DNA from 4 places in the Bacillus sp. GW823-FHT06B01 genome. Region 1 is predicted to be linked to each of the others. Evidence: riboswitches for the same ligand, from Rfam matches in the RefSeq annotation. Region 1 holds a riboswitch; each other region holds the start of a gene.

Region 1 (3,839 bases):
GCCCGTATCCCTCTAGCCAAGCAAGAACACCTTCAGTTAATTCAGGTGCATATCGATGCCCTCTCGTATGTGAAGAAGCACTCATACGGCTATAAAATACACCTTTTGGAGGTTCTTGTTCTAATGAAAGTGTTCCTTCATTTAAAAGCCATTCCTCATACGGTAACTCCAGTTCTTCCAGCCTTTTCACTAAATGATCCGTCCATTCCTTATTCTCATGTAATATGTAAATTTTACTCATTTGTAATCAATTCCTTTCTTTTCGCTTCAACTAATGGCATCACTTTTTCAGAAAATCGTTTCATCTCTTCAAGCTGTGGCGAAAATTGTAAAAGTAATAACGTCACACCCACTTTTTCAAAAGCAAGTATTCCTTCTGCAATTTGTTCTGGTGTTCCGATTAAATTAGGACGTAACCCGCGATTCGATACGGAATAATCATTGAGCTTCACTTGCTGTTCCAACTGCGATTTACTCACAAAATCTTGGTAACCCGCGTAACCTAACGCATCATCTTTCACATCCGTTATGCGTTTCCATTCTTCTAATGCCTCTTCTTCTGTATCACGACAAATGACGTAAGCCGCAAGCCCGAATGACTGCAATGGCTCCTCTGTAACTTTCTTTCTACGATTCTTCATATCTTCTATTTTCACAGCTACTTCTTCCACTGTTCCCCCGTGCATTACATATGCATCTGCGTGATTTACAATGACCTCTTTTCCTCTCTCGCTCTCACCACCTGCATAAAGCTTAATGCCTTGCTTTTGCACAGGTTTTGGATTTAAATGTGTATCATGAAGCTCATAAAAGTTCCCTTTATAAGAAAACTCTTCTTCTTTCCAAAGCTCCTTCAAAATTGTTACAAATTCCTCTGTGCGATCATATCTTTCATCATGTGCGGTAAATACTCCGCCGTACTGTCTCGCTTCTTCTTCCCACCATGCTGAAACTACATTTAATGTAAAACGACCATTACTTAATTGATCGATATTCGCTGCCATTTTCGCTGTAACCGCTGGATTGTGGAAGCCAGGTCTTACAGCTGTCATAATCTCTAATTTATCCGTTACTGCTGCAAGTGCTGCCGCAGTTGTCCACGCTTCTAAACTTGGTGCTGACACACCTTTTATATCATTTAAATTTAATTCCGCAATAAGAGTTGTTGAAAAACCTAATTGTTCTGCCGCTTGCGCTGTTTGTTTTGCATACTCAAACGTAGGCGGCATAGATTCATCATCTACATTTCGAAGCCATCCCCCAAAAATCGGTAACCAAAAACCGTACTCCACTACCTATTCCCCCTTTATCTTTTAGCCATAAAAAAAGCTACTCTTATCGAAATAAGAGTAGCCTTCTTGACTAAGTGAACCACTCTTATCTTTCAGGTGTTTTTTCACCTGCAGGATTTGGCACCTTTCGTCTAAAACGAGGTTGCCGAAGTTTCATAGGGCCCGTCCCTCCACTTCTCAACATAAGAATTGTTTGGTTTTCATTTATTATAATCATCAGAATAATAAAAATCAATCCTTTAATACTTATTTTTCCGATATACATTAAATGATATACGAAAAATTATATTGTTATAGATAATTATAGGGGTATTATATTGTTTTACTTGCGAATAGTTAAAGGGGTATGTTATATCATGTCGAAAACATCATATATAACCAAGTTGATTTACTTCTATCTTAAAAATACAGAAAAAGAGGTGTTAATGCATGAAAAATAAACGATGCGAGAATTGTGGTTCTACTACATTTAAAGAAGGAAGAGTTGGATTTGCTTATCATGCATATGTTTGTGAAGATGATTCCAGTAGGCTCTTTTCAGTGGGAAAACGTTCCAAACTATTAACTACATTTTGTTTAGAGTGCGGTGAGGTGAAATCATTTAGAGTGGAGAAGCCGGAGATATTTGAAGAGTAGAATAATACTAATTACATATTATAAAGATGTTTATTAATGATGGTAACATTCAAGCATTTCGCCTACCTTTAGAATTGGAATATTGAGTACTTTCATCTATAGGTGCTACTTCACTAGGAAAAATCCGTTCCTCTGTAAAGTTGCTTTCGAAATAATAGACACGAAATTTCATATAAAATGCAAATAAACAAGGAACGTATTAGTCGGTTCCTTGTTTATTTAGCTAAAGCAGACTTCTTTGGAGAACCCAAATAAAAGTTAAATCAACTCCTATTTAACTTTCCCCTTCAAATATATGACAGTAAAGAATACATCATCACGGTGTCAGCAAGCAAAAGTGTATTCTGCATTTCTGAAAACAGTAGATGGCAGATTGTGACCTGCTGAATCTGCTAAGAAAGAATATACAAGGACATCCTTAACATCATCTTTATTTCCACTAATGATGACATCAAGAAAATCTTCTATTTGGAATTCTGGCGTAAACAACACAATCTTAGTTGTTCTGTTTGGTTCTAAAGAAACAAAAGTACGAGAGATTTCAACTAACTCATTTTGAGTCGGGAAAGAAATGTTTCGACTTCTCTTAACAGTTACCGTTACATTACTAGTATGGCAGCGTGAATCATTGTTTAACATAATGTTGAGAGCAGTTGGAATAATCCCATTTTCAGAAACTGGAACTCGAAACACTCCCGTAGATTTATGAGCCATATAATCACATCCTTTCAAAATAAAATATACTTACAATATATTAGATGCAAAAAACGTTCATTTTGATAGGGACAAATTATATGATTAATATATCTATAATAACCCTCAGTATTACTAAGCCAATGATTTAAAAGATTAAAAAATATCGTGAGAACCAATTGGATGTATATTAAAAGTAAAAAAATAAGGTGTCTAAAAGATTCCCTATTTTGAGCCAATAATGAGACATTATGTTAATCTTATATGTATAGTTGCACAAAATTGAGAAACTTAAGGAGACAGATTAATTTTATGAGAAAATCATTCATATTACTTACTTTCATTCTAGTATTAGTCAGTGTTACGGCTGCTTGCACACAAGATAAAAAAGATAGTGCCGTTGAAAATGGTCCAATAGAAGAACCAACCGCAAAAAATGAAAATGAAGAATTAATAAATCTTGAAGAAAAAGAAGATATGAGCCGCTTGGAACAAGGTATTTTATTAGTTGGTGAGAGTGTTAAGGGAGGCTATTACTTGACCGCCGTTCAAAATGCATATTTAAATGCTAGTAACGATTCCGTCGTTGTTAATGTCTCTGTAAAAAATGTACGAGGTCAAACGATTGGACTATCAGAATTAAAATATAACCTAAAAGATGAAAAAGCCGGAAAGACCTATGAAGGAAAGGTGCTTGATCAAAACCTTTCTGATATACAAGTTAAACCAAATGAAACGGTAGAATTGAAAATAGCTTTTGAAGTACCAAGTACCGCAGATGAATATATGTTTTATATTGAAAGCTCTTTAGATCCTCTAGGAGCACACTGGAAAATCGATAAGCTGCAATCACAAAAAAGCTAAGTCTCAAATAAGCAAAAAGCAATGAAAAATTTGATATAGATACAAATGAATAATATATAAACATAAAACCATCGATTTAATGAATCGTTGGTTTTTTTCAAAAAATGCTCCATTAAAAACTAGGAGACAAAAAAGAACTAATCCCTAGAAGAGATTAGCTCAATACATCAAAAGCTATTATAGTACATAGTTTTATGAGCAAACGTTATATAATGTTGTATGGGATACATAACCTGTCATCCCTTTATAGGTAACTTTTAACCACTGTTTAGAATTACTGTAATGACCTTGAACATATTCACCAGTTACCCATGTTCCAGTAATTTTCGCACCATCATTAAATGTATGTAAGAC
Region 2 (3,839 bases), on a different contig from region 1:
TTTGGGTGTCCAGCAACACTTGGCAGTACGATATTGTCAATCGCATGCATAGGGTATGCAGCACGAGTATTTTCTGTTAAAGTAGTATCGTTATAGTCTGCGATACGCGTTTGGTTATTAATGATAACGTTTTCTAAAACAGATCCAAATTTGATTGCATCGAAAATTTGTGGTTCTTTCTCGTGAGAAAGGTTTACACATTTTGCGTAGCAACCGCCTTCAATATTGAATACACCGTTATCAGACCAACCATGCTCATCATCACCGATTAATTTACGGTGTGGATCAGCAGATAATGTTGTTTTACCTGTTCCAGATAAACCGAAGAATAGTGCTACGTCGCCTTCTTCACCTACGTTTGCAGAGCAGTGCATAGAAAGAATATCTTGTTCAGGTAGTAAGAAGTTCATAATAGAGAAGATTGATTTTTTCATTTCTCCAGCGTATTCTGTACCACCAATTAGTACGATACGTTTTTCGAATGAAACCATAATGAATGCTTCAGAGTTTGTACCGTCAACAGCTGGATCAGCTTTGAAATTCGGTGCAGAAACAATTGTGAACTCTGATTCATGAGTTGTTAATTCTTCTTCAGTTGGACGAATGAATAATTGATGTACAAATAAATTGTGCCATGCATATTCGTTAATAACTTGAATTGGTAGGCGGTAATTGCGGTCAGCGCCTGCAAATCCATTGAAGATGAATAACTCTTCTTTTTCTTTTAAGTATTCTAAAACTTTAGTGTATAATTTATTAAAATGTTCTTCAGAAATCGGTTGATTCACTGCTCCCCAAGCAATTTTGTCAGCAACCGATGCTTCTTTCACAATAAATTTATCTTTAGGAGAACGTCCTGTATATTTTCCTGTTGAAGCAGAAACGGCACCAGTAGAAGTTAATTTCCCTTCATTTCGCATTAATACTTTTTCCACTAATTGCGGAACACTTAGTTGAATCTGTGCATTGCTTCCGTTCAATAATTCGTGTAAACCAATTTGGACATTCACAGTACTCATATTTATATACCATCCTTTTCATTTAATGAAATATTTCTCGTAATCCCCAACAATAGTATAACACAATTATATAAATAATGTATACTATTTATTTCTTTTTGTTTGTGTGAATGTATTATTTCCTTATTAATATTTCATTCCAGGCGTATTGAGAAAAACTTTCAGGAAAATGTGAATATTAATTGACAAATGAATATCATTTCTTTAGTATAGGTTGGGACGGATACTCTCTTATCCCGAGCTGGCGGAGGGACAGGCCCGATGAAGCCCAGCAACCTCACTTGTAGTGGTAAATACAGGTGAATAGGTGCTAAAACCTGTGCGAGGCTAACGGTCTCGAACGATAAGAGCAAAGGGCAAAAAGCAGTATGCAAGTAGCAAATTAAACCTTTCCTCTATGCAAAGTAGGAAAGGTTTTTCTGTATGCTTGTGTGGGAGAATAAATGTATGTCGCAGTTTGTGGCAAATTAAGGATGAGTTCCGTACAATATATACAATTACTGTAGGGAGGTTTACCACATGACAAAAAAACGTCATCTGTTCACATCTGAGTCTGTAACTGAAGGACATCCAGATAAAATTTGTGACCAAATTTCTGATTCAATTTTAGATGCGATCTTATCAAAGGACGCAAATGCACGTGTAGCTTGTGAAACAACTGTAACAACTGGTTTAGTATTGGTAGCGGGGGAAATTACGACTTCTACTTACGTAGATATTCCAAAAATCGTTCGTGAAACAATTCAAGGCATTGGTTACACACGCGCAAAATACGGATTCGATGCAGAAACTTGTGCAGTTTTAACATCTATCGATGAGCAATCTGCTGACATCGCTATGGGTGTTGACCAAGCGCTAGAAGCACGCGAAGGTCTAATGACTGACGCTGAGATTGAGGCAATTGGTGCGGGAGACCAAGGTTTAATGTTTGGCTTCGCATGTAATGAAACACAAGAATTAATGCCACTTCCAATCTCGCTTGCTCACAAATTAGCTCGCCGTTTAACTGAAGTACGTAAAGATGACACATTATCATACTTACGTCCGGATGGAAAAACGCAAGTTACAGTTGAGTATGATGAAAATGGTAAACCTGTACGTGTAGATACAATCGTAATTTCTACACAGCATCATCCAGATGTTACATGGGAAGAAATCGATCGCGATTTAAAAGAGCATGTAATTAAAGCTGTAGTTCCAGCAGAATTAATGGATGGAGAAACGAAATTCTTCATTAACCCAACTGGCCGCTTCGTAATTGGTGGACCACAAGGTGATGCTGGTTTAACAGGACGTAAAATCATCGTTGATACTTACGGTGGATACGCTCGCCACGGTGGCGGTGCATTCTCTGGTAAAGATGCAACGAAAGTTGACCGTTCTGCAGCATATGCAGCTCGTTATGTTGCGAAAAACATCGTAGCAGCTGGTCTTGCTGACAAAGCAGAAGTACAACTTGCATACGCAATTGGTGTAGCACAACCAGTATCAATTTCAGTTGATACATTCGGGACTGGTAAAGTATCTGAAGACGTACTAGTAGAACTAGTTCGTAACAACTTCGATCTTCGCCCAGCTGGTATTATTAAAATGCTAGACTTACGTCGCCCAATTTATAAACAAACAGCAGCTTACGGCCACTTCGGACGTACTGATGTAGACCTAACATGGGAACGTACAGACAAAGCTGCAGCTTTAAAAGAGCAAGCTGGTCTATAATATATGAAAAAAAGCTTTGCGCCGTGAGCGCAAAGCTTTTTTTATTTTGTTTTACTTACAATTTGAATGCATGAGTTACAATACACTTCGCCGTCTAGCTCAATATACTTTTTCATATTCGTCATGCCACTTGCCGGAAAAGGCATATGAATCCATGCCTTTTCATACGTTTGTATTTCTTTTTCACATGATTTGCAAAGGATTGGTTTCTTCTGGAACATATGTAATCAACCTTTCATGTGGCGTGCTTTACCTGCGCAAAAGGCACTGCTTAGTAAAAATAGTGTTGCGAATATAATGCTTACTAATGTAGCGTATGGAATTGCGCCTTTTAGAGAAAATCCGACAGTAATGGAAGCGATGAATAAGAGGATGAATGTTGTTGTTAGTTTTTTATAAAGTTCCATAGTAAGTAGACCTCCTTATTTAAAGGTAGAACGTTTAAAAATAAAATCTACTATCTAGGCAAGTGCAAGAGGAATTAATGTGCTAGTCAAATAGTAACGAATACCACCATCAGGCATAATTACATATAATTTTAAAAAGTTAATATCGAACCCGTAAGCGATACATTGAAAAAGGGATAATATAATTAGGAATGGTATAATGGGTACGGACCGTTTCATATTTTGAATCATGTAAAGCTCCTTTATATGGATAAACATACTTATATTGTATCATGTTGAATTCTTCGCTTCATACATAATTTTACAATAAAATGAAAGGAAAGATGAAAAATGAGTGTTAATGAACATAAAAAACAAGCACCAAAAGAAGTGCGTTGTAAGATTGTGACGATTTCCGATACACGTACAAAAGAGACAGATAAGAGCGGACAACTATTACATGAATTGTTAAAAGAGGCAGGGCATACAGTGACCTCTTATGAAATTGTAAAAGATGATAAAGAAAGTATTCAGCAAGCAGTGTTAGCTGGTTATCATAGAGAAGATGTTGATGTCGTGTTAACAAATGGCGGAACTGGTATTACGAAGCGTGATGTGACGATTGAAGCAGTATCAGCGTTATTACATAAAGAAATTGTCGGGTTTGGTGAGTTGTTCCGCATGATTAGCTATTTAGAAGATATCGGAAGCAGCG
Region 3 (3,839 bases), on a different contig from region 1:
AAGATTTATGGAATTGGAATCGTAAAGTATTTAATCCAGCGGAAGAAGAAATCGCCGGGGAGGATCTGGTTGGTGTGCTACTCGTTTATGAAAATAGCGAGACGTATATGTACAATGTAATGAATAGTAGCCAAGTTTTTCATAAATATAAAACGAATGCAACTTACTTTCAAGTAGGGTGCGGGATTTATGCAGGCTTGTGCAGTTTGCTTTTAGACCACTTTGGACAAGGTGCTTACTATGTCGAGGAATTATTATTAAATACAGAAAGTAAGTACGGCGACTATCTAAATTTATATATGAATAATTTTATAATAGGACATAATAATTTTTCGGATGGTCTGCTACATGATAGGGTAAGGTGGATATAAGTTATAGCGAAAAGGAAGGGGAGGTCTCCTTCCTTTTCGTATGATAAGGTTGTATATTGCCCTGAAAGCAATTTCATACTTAGAATTTAAGGAGGTAACACGTAGAGTTTTTGTATGGATCATGAGGAATATTTATATGAACAAATTTAAAAGCTTGATACAGGAAATCCTTTTATATGTTGTACAACTAATGGAAAGTTATGCAGCGCAATATAGAGTGAGATTTCATTTGCAAGTAGATGGAAATCTACCTGTTATAAATAATGATGATAAAAAATTAAAACAAGTGTTATTAAAAATGGAATGGAATCAATGCCAGAAGGTGGAGATATTCATATTCGTGCATATCAAAAAACTGAAAGGCATTTGTGTATTCCTGTTGAAGATCAAGGCTTTGGTATAGAGAAGGAAAAGCTAGAGAAGATTGGAAATGCTTTTTACACAACAAAGGAGAATGGTACGGGACTTGGGTTAATGATTACATATAAAATTATTGAGGAACATCAAGGAAGTATCGCGATTCAAAGTAGCATGGGAATAGGGACGAAAGTAGAATTTTTTTACCGACAGCATAATGTGCTAGAGAAAAATATTTTTCAGAAAAGTGTTCTTGTTGTGTAAATATAAACATTTTATAAAATGTTTCAAGAAGGGTTTTTTTTATAAAATACTTCGTTTATAATGGAGGAAAATATCGACATGAGATTTGTTATTCATGTAACGGTTCGGTAGTGTTAGAGAAAGAAGGGGTGCACGCGCATCCTTTTTTCTATGCAGATATTATGAAAGAGGTGGTATGATGGAATTAACATTAAATTCGACTGTATGTTTACACACGATTCAATTTCGAAAAGAGCAAAAGAATTATATTGTAAAAGATACAATTACAGGAGAAAAATATGAAATGCCGCCACTTTGGATTGATGCATTGGCAATGATGCGTGACGGTTTTTTATTGGGGGAAATTGAGGAGAAATTAAAAGAAGAGTATCCAGAAGAAGAAATAAATATGTTAGCATTTACGAGGCAACTGTTAGAGCTAGAGCTTGTCGGAATGGTAGATGGGGAAGAAATAGCTTGTACAAAGAAGAAAGAGAAAGATTATTTAGCTTGGTTACGTCCTCGTGTTGAGCAATTCTTTCTTAGTTTAAATAAAAAAAATAGAAGCAAAGGTCAATGATGATCTTTGCTTTTTTGTATAGTTTGTTTAAAAAATTACAGCGAATGCTCTTGCAAAAGCACCGTCGCTATCTTTAATTTTTAAAGGTGCCGCTGAGAAAAAGAAACGTTTCGTGTGAATGGCATCTAAGTTTGTTAAGTTTTCAATTAAATAAATATTATTCCCAAGTAGTATGTGATGAATTGGTGATGTTTCTGTCGTTACTTCATCAGGAGAAATGAAATCTAGGCCGACCGATTTTACTTTTAATTGAACTAATTCCTCAGCTAATTCTTCAGAAAGATAAAAAGCTTCTTGCTCATACGCCTCTGTATTCCATTTAGTAGATAGATTGGAATGGAAAATAACAATATCTCCTTCTTTTATGTCAGCGTTGTGTAATACTTCTTTAGGTAGTTTTCGTTCTTGTACATGAGTTACATCAATAAGAACAGCTTCGCCTACAAATTGATCTAGGGGTAATTGATCAATAGTCGTTGCGCCTGAAATGAAATGAGCAGGAGCATCACAATGCGTGCCAACATGAACGACAGAATGAAAGTCTGTAACTTGATAGCCTGTCTCTTCAACGCTTGTAATGGCTCCTAAATTGATTTTTGGTGTTCCAGGGAATTGGGACATATTGTTTTCAAATGTTTGTGATAGGTCAATTACTTTCATTTTAAATACCTCCAATATATGTTTTGAAATAAAAAAACTCACCTTTCATAATCAAGAAAGATGAGTTTTGTACACAATAGTTACGTTTTATCTTTCAAAATGCAATGCATTTTGCAGGAATTAGCACCTATTCAGTTTGTATAAACTGAGGTTGCTGGGCGTCAAAGGGCCGGTCCCTCTGCCTCTCTTGATAAAGACATATTAAGTTTTCATTTCTGAATATTCACTACCTTTAAATTGTAATTCATTTCCTTTTTTCGTGCAATACAAAATAGGTATTCACCCAAATAAAGTTGCTCGCATATTGTAGCTTATGTAAATAGAATGCTGCGAAGGAGTGAGTGCAGTGACAGGGAATGTATTGAATTATTACGCTGGTGGAAATACAGCTAGAGGATTTCATAATTTATACGATGAGAATTTAAAAGGGCTAAACAGGTTATTTATTTTAAAGGGTGGTCCTGGGACCGGGAAATCTTCTTTAATCAAAGCAATAGGTCGCGAGTGGGTTGAAAAAGGATATGATATTGAATTTTTACACTGCTCTTCTGATAATAAATCGGTTGATGGTGTAATTATCCCGAAGTTAAAAGTAGGAATTGTTGATGGAACATCACCGCATGTTATTGAGCCGAAAATGCCAGGAGTTGTGGAAGAGTATATTAATTTAGGGGTTGCTTGGGACTCAGATAAATTAAGAAAGCAGAAGGTGGAAATTGAACGATTTGTTTCAGAAGCAAGCAAGGCTTTTCAAACTGCTTACGCTTGTTTTAACGAGGCACTAGTTATACATGACGAGTGGGAGAAAATATATATTAATAATATTGATTTTAATAAAGCAAATGAACTAACCGATCAGCTGATTCAGAAGTTATTTACAGATAAAGGCGGGAAACAATCGCTTGTGAAACATCGGTTTTTAGGGGCAGCTACACCGAAAGGAGCAGTTGATTTTGTTCCTAATTTAACAGAGGGATTACCACATCGTTATTTTATAAAAGGACGCCCAGGATCTGGGAAATCAACAATGCTTAAAAAATTAGCTAAGGCAGCAGAAGAAAAAGGATTTGAAGTTGAAGTATATCATTGTGGATTTGATCCAAATAGTCTTGATATGGTTATCGTAAGAGAATTAGGGTTTGCAATTTTTGATAGCACCGCACCACATGAATATTTTCCGAGCCGCGAAGGTGATGAAATTATAGATATGTATGCCTTGATTGTGACACCAGGGACAGATGAGAAGTATGCGACAGAAATTCGTGACGTGTCGATTCAATATAAAGCAAAAATGAATGAGGCGATGTCTTTCTTAGCGAAAGCGAAATCAGTTCGTGATAAATTAGAACGAATATATATTGCTGCTATGGATTTTTCAAAAGTAGATGCATATAAAGAGGAGATTCGAAAAGAGTTTGAACGAATTGCGGTTAGTGTAACAGAAAAGAACAAGTAAAAAATAAAGGATTTTGGTAGGCTGTCGGGAATTTTCTGACAGCTATTTTAGTATGTAGTAAAATTAGGAGTATATTTGTCGAATTTCCAAGGAAATAATCAAAAAATGGAGAGGGTATGAAATGAGAGAGAAAATTAGAGTGGAGTTAGCAAGAATTGAACAAGAGAATGAT
Region 4 (3,839 bases), on a different contig from region 1:
TTCTTTGAAGTTCTTTTTGTACTTCTTCTGGAATTTTAGCTGCAAATGCACTGTTTACGAATTTCTTCGTTGTTGTATGCTGTGGGTTTGTGAAGATATCCTTCACAGTCCCGCTTTCAACTACTGCTCCATGTTCCATAACAGCAACTCGGTCACATATACGCTGGATAACATTCATTTCATGTGTAATTAATAAAATTGTGATCCCGATTTCTTCATTAATCTTTAATAATAGGTCGAGAATAGATTCAGTTGTTTCTGGATCCAAAGCACTCGTTGCTTCGTCGCTTAATAACACTTCCGGTTCATGTGATAGTGCACGTGCAATGGCAACACGTTGCTTCTGGCCGCCAGAAAGTTCGCTCGGATATGCATCTTTTCGGTTAAAAAGATCGACAATACGTAAATACTTTTCTACCCTTTTTTCAATTTCATTTTTGGGAAGACCAGATAGACGTAACGGTAATGCGATATTTTCATAAACTGTCACAGTTTTAAGTAAGTTGAATCCTTGAAAAATCATTCCGATTTTTTGTCTCGATTTTGCTAGTTCTTTTGCTGATAAAGTTGTTAAGTCTTGGCCGTTTACAATGATATTTCCTGTCGTTGGTTTTTCTAATAAATTTACACATCGAATTAATGTACTTTTACCAGCGCCACTATATCCAATGATTCCAAATAATTCGCCCTTTTTTACTTGAAGGGAAGTAGGTTTAAGAGCTTCTACATTCCCTTTTTTTGTTGTAAATACTTTGGATACATTTTTTAATTCAATCATTATCGTCAGCTCCTACCAAGATGGTAAAACTGAACCATCAAATTTTTTCTCGATAAATTCTTTTACTTCTTTAGATTGATAAGCTTTCTTTAATTTATTTACAACAGCATCATCTTTATTTTCAGTACGAACAACGACCCAGTTTACATATGGTGAATCTTTTCCTTCACGGAAAATAGAATCTTTCGCAGGGCTTAATTTTGCACCTAATGCAAAGTTTGTATTAATTGCAGCTGCTTTCACTTCACTTAGTTGTGTCAGTAATTGAGATGCCTCTAATTCAACAATCTTTAAATTTTTTGGATTTTCAATTACATCTTTCGCAGTCGCTTTTTCTGTAGCCTTTGGATCCACTTTTAAAACGCCTGCTTTTTCAAATAGCTTTAAAGCTCGAAGTTCATTCGTTGGATCATTTGGTACAGCGATTGCATCGCCCTCTTTTAAGTCTTTTACATCTTTTATGTCTTTAGAATATACGCCCATAGGGAATGTTACTGTTGAAAATACTTCAGTTAATTTCATATTACGTTCCGCTTTAAATACGTCTAAATATGATTTCGTTTGATAGCTATTTACATCGAGGCTTTTTTCATCTAAAGATACGTTCGGTGCTACATAATCATTAAATACTTTTACATCAATCTCGAGTCCGTCTTTTGCTGCCACTTCTTTTACCTTTTCAAAAATTTGTTCATGTGGTCCGCCAGTTACACCGACAGTAATCTTTTTCTCATCTAATGCTTTTACCTCTTTATCAGAATTAGCACCACATGCACCTAACAATAATACCGCTCCACTTACAATGCTCAATAATACTTTTCTCATCTATAGTTCCCCCTTCATATACGTTCCAAAATAAAAAGCACCTCTCAAAAATAAGAGAGGTGCCGAATAGATAAAATAGGTTCCTCTCTTATCTTCCAAAACGAAAACTCGTTTTGCAGGAATTAGCACCTTAGCTTATACGTCATAAGCTCGGTTGCCGGGCATCATCGGGCCAGTCCCTCCGCCACTCTTGATAAGAGTATGTGTATGTAGTTTTTTAATATGGTACTAATAGTAAATCTTACAAAAAGAATTGTCAATGTTATTTTCTGAATATATTTTATTTTAAGGTAATAGAAACGTTACCTTTCTTATGTCCCTTTTCCACATACATATGAGCTTCAGCAATTTCTTCTAATCGGTAAGTTCTATCAATAACAGGTTTTAAATGTTCTGTTTCAGTTAGTTCTTTTAGTAGAATCATATCCTCTTTACTTACCTTTGCCATCATTCCATTAACAGATACATATTTTCCATTGGGTGTTAATGCATTTGTACAAAGGGATTTTTTATACTTTCCAACTGCATCAAATATAATATCGTAGCGCTCGCGCCTCTTAGTAAAATCTTCTTTCGTATAATCAATTACTTTATCAGCTCCTAAAGATTGAACGAGTTCAAAATTTGAATTACTACAAACACCCGTAACGGTTGCGCCGAAATATTTAGCAAGTTGTACAGCAGCTGTTCCTACCGATCCTGAGGCACCATATATGAGCACTTGTTGCCCTTTTTTTATACGACCCTTTCTCAGGAAATGTAATGCTGAAGTTCCACCAAAAGGAATAACTGCCGCTTCTTCATACGTCACATTGGTAGGTTTTAATGTTATTAATCCACTTTCATGTACGCATGTGTACTCGGCATAACCACCGAGGTTTAGTTCTGTTAATGCAAAGATAGAATCTCCTTTTTTAAATTGGGTTACATCTGTTCCTATTTCTTCGATTTCACCGGATAACTCTACGCCAAGTATAGGTTTTCTCGGTTTTCTGAAACCTAATATGATCCGCATAGGAATCCAAAATAAGAGGGGACTATTAAAACCGCGTATTCTACAATCTCCAGTCGATACACTTGTTGCGTGAATTTTAATTAATACTTCGTTCTTTTTAGGTGTAGGTTTCTCTATATTTTGAAGCTGAAGAACGTTAGGTGGTCCATATTTTGTGCAAATCATTGCTTTCATAATAACCTCCCGAATTTCGTTGTTTTTATTTACATCATATTTAAACCTTTCATCAAACATGTTGTTATTTAGAGCTGAATTTAAATAATGACATTGGAAATCATATAGATTTAAAAGATGAAAAAGTGGTATTATTTGGTAAAGGGGGATTTTTATGAAGAAAATTATAGTAGCTTCTAGTTTATTACTTACAATTGGTTTAGGGGTAGGGTGTAGTAGTGATAAAGTATCGAAGACGGGTGAACCCAAAACGGCATCAGTAAAGAAAGAGAAGGATTTAGCCGCAAAAGATATTTTTAATAAGGCGTATGAGAACTTAAAAAATGAAGAGTATGTAACGGTGATGCAGGATATGGACATAAAGGCTGATGGACAAGAACTGAGTATAATGAAGGCTAAAATACAAATAGAGCTGAAAACAAAGAGTTCTCGTGCTGAAATGAATGTTTCGGGTACGGATATTATCATTTATGGTGTAAATGATAAAATTGTTGGTCAAGTGAAGAATCCTAATACAGGTGAAGTTATATCTATACCAGAAGAGAAATTAAATATTAGTGGGATGAATGCAGCCAAGAGTGTGAAAGAGAATGTAGAAATCCCACCAGAAATTGTACAAAAAATGAAGATGGAAAAAAGTGGAGACAAATATAAATTAAAGGTCAGGTTAAAAGGAAAAGATGCAGAGAGTATTTTAGGTAGTATAGGTGAAACGCAGAAGAAAGCATTAGAAGCACAAAATGCAAAGGTAGAAGAGATAGATGCAGAATATATGATCACAAAAGATTTTAAATATGAATCATTAAAATTGGATATAGTTGTGAGTAGAAATAGTAAGGAGAAAGCAAAAATTATGACGGATATAAAATATACATCATATGAAAAATTTGATCCCATACAGTTGCCAGTAACGAATTAATTGATTTGAAGAGAGATGCCTAAAAGAGTAAGGGTATCTCTCTTTTTTCGTTACTAATATATTTTCTTCTTAGAAAAATATGTACAATATGTAGTGAAAGAAATTCAAACAAGGAGAGTGTCATTTGA

What was found. A riboswitch is a leader RNA that binds a small molecule or an ion and turns the genes downstream of it on or off. The one in region 1 is predicted to bind S-adenosylmethionine.
Region 2: it holds a riboswitch for S-adenosylmethionine, as region 1 does, so the genes downstream of both, metK (methionine adenosyltransferase) here and AC1Q8N_RS14335 (LLM class flavin-dependent oxidoreductase) in region 1, are expected to answer to the same signal.
Region 3: it holds a riboswitch for S-adenosylmethionine, as region 1 does, so the genes downstream of both, AC1Q8N_RS25110 (cyclase family protein) here and AC1Q8N_RS14335 (LLM class flavin-dependent oxidoreductase) in region 1, are expected to answer to the same signal.
Region 4: it holds a riboswitch for S-adenosylmethionine, as region 1 does, so the genes downstream of both, AC1Q8N_RS27265 (MetQ/NlpA family ABC transporter substrate-binding protein) here and AC1Q8N_RS14335 (LLM class flavin-dependent oxidoreductase) in region 1, are expected to answer to the same signal.

What each region holds. Positions count from the first base shown of each region.
Region 1 is NZ_JBXAHR010000003.1:225,807-229,645, reverse strand. It holds gene AC1Q8N_RS14340 (ATP-grasp domain-containing protein) at 1-241, opposite strand, end outside; gene AC1Q8N_RS14335 (LLM class flavin-dependent oxidoreductase) at 234-1,292, opposite strand; SAM riboswitch class I at 1,375-1,481, opposite strand; gene AC1Q8N_RS14330 (hypothetical protein) at 1,722-1,928, shown strand; gene AC1Q8N_RS14325 (hypothetical protein) at 2,253-2,642, opposite strand; gene AC1Q8N_RS14320 (DUF4352 domain-containing protein) at 2,934-3,485, shown strand; gene AC1Q8N_RS14315 (SH3 domain-containing protein) at 3,678-3,839, opposite strand, start outside.
Region 2 is NZ_JBXAHR010000002.1:114,769-118,607, forward strand. It holds gene pckA (phosphoenolpyruvate carboxykinase (ATP)) at 1-1,019, opposite strand, end outside; SAM riboswitch class I at 1,248-1,369, shown strand; gene metK (methionine adenosyltransferase) at 1,539-2,738, shown strand; gene AC1Q8N_RS07545 (hypothetical protein) at 2,780-2,959, opposite strand; gene AC1Q8N_RS07550 (hypothetical protein) at 2,966-3,145, opposite strand; gene AC1Q8N_RS07555 (hypothetical protein) at 3,200-3,376, opposite strand; gene AC1Q8N_RS07560 (MogA/MoaB family molybdenum cofactor biosynthesis protein) at 3,476-3,839, shown strand, end outside.
Region 3 is NZ_JBXAHR010000007.1:76,698-80,536, forward strand. It holds gene AC1Q8N_RS25095 (S-adenosylmethionine decarboxylase related protein) at 1-371, shown strand, start outside; partial or broken gene AC1Q8N_RS25100 (ATP-binding protein) at 529-992, shown strand; gene AC1Q8N_RS25105 (hypothetical protein) at 1,171-1,551, shown strand; gene AC1Q8N_RS25110 (cyclase family protein) at 1,579-2,211, opposite strand; SAM riboswitch class I at 2,296-2,408, opposite strand; gene AC1Q8N_RS25115 (PRK06851 family protein) at 2,558-3,667, shown strand; gene AC1Q8N_RS25120 (nucleotidyltransferase domain-containing protein) at 3,789-3,839, shown strand, end outside.
Region 4 is NZ_JBXAHR010000009.1:79,451-83,289, reverse strand. It holds gene AC1Q8N_RS27270 (methionine ABC transporter ATP-binding protein) at 1-778, opposite strand, end outside; gene AC1Q8N_RS27265 (MetQ/NlpA family ABC transporter substrate-binding protein) at 791-1,603, opposite strand; SAM riboswitch class I at 1,689-1,803, opposite strand; gene AC1Q8N_RS27260 (NAD(P)-dependent alcohol dehydrogenase) at 1,884-2,792, opposite strand; gene AC1Q8N_RS27255 (hypothetical protein) at 2,947-3,711, shown strand; gene AC1Q8N_RS27250 (FAD-binding oxidoreductase) at 3,836-3,839, shown strand, end outside.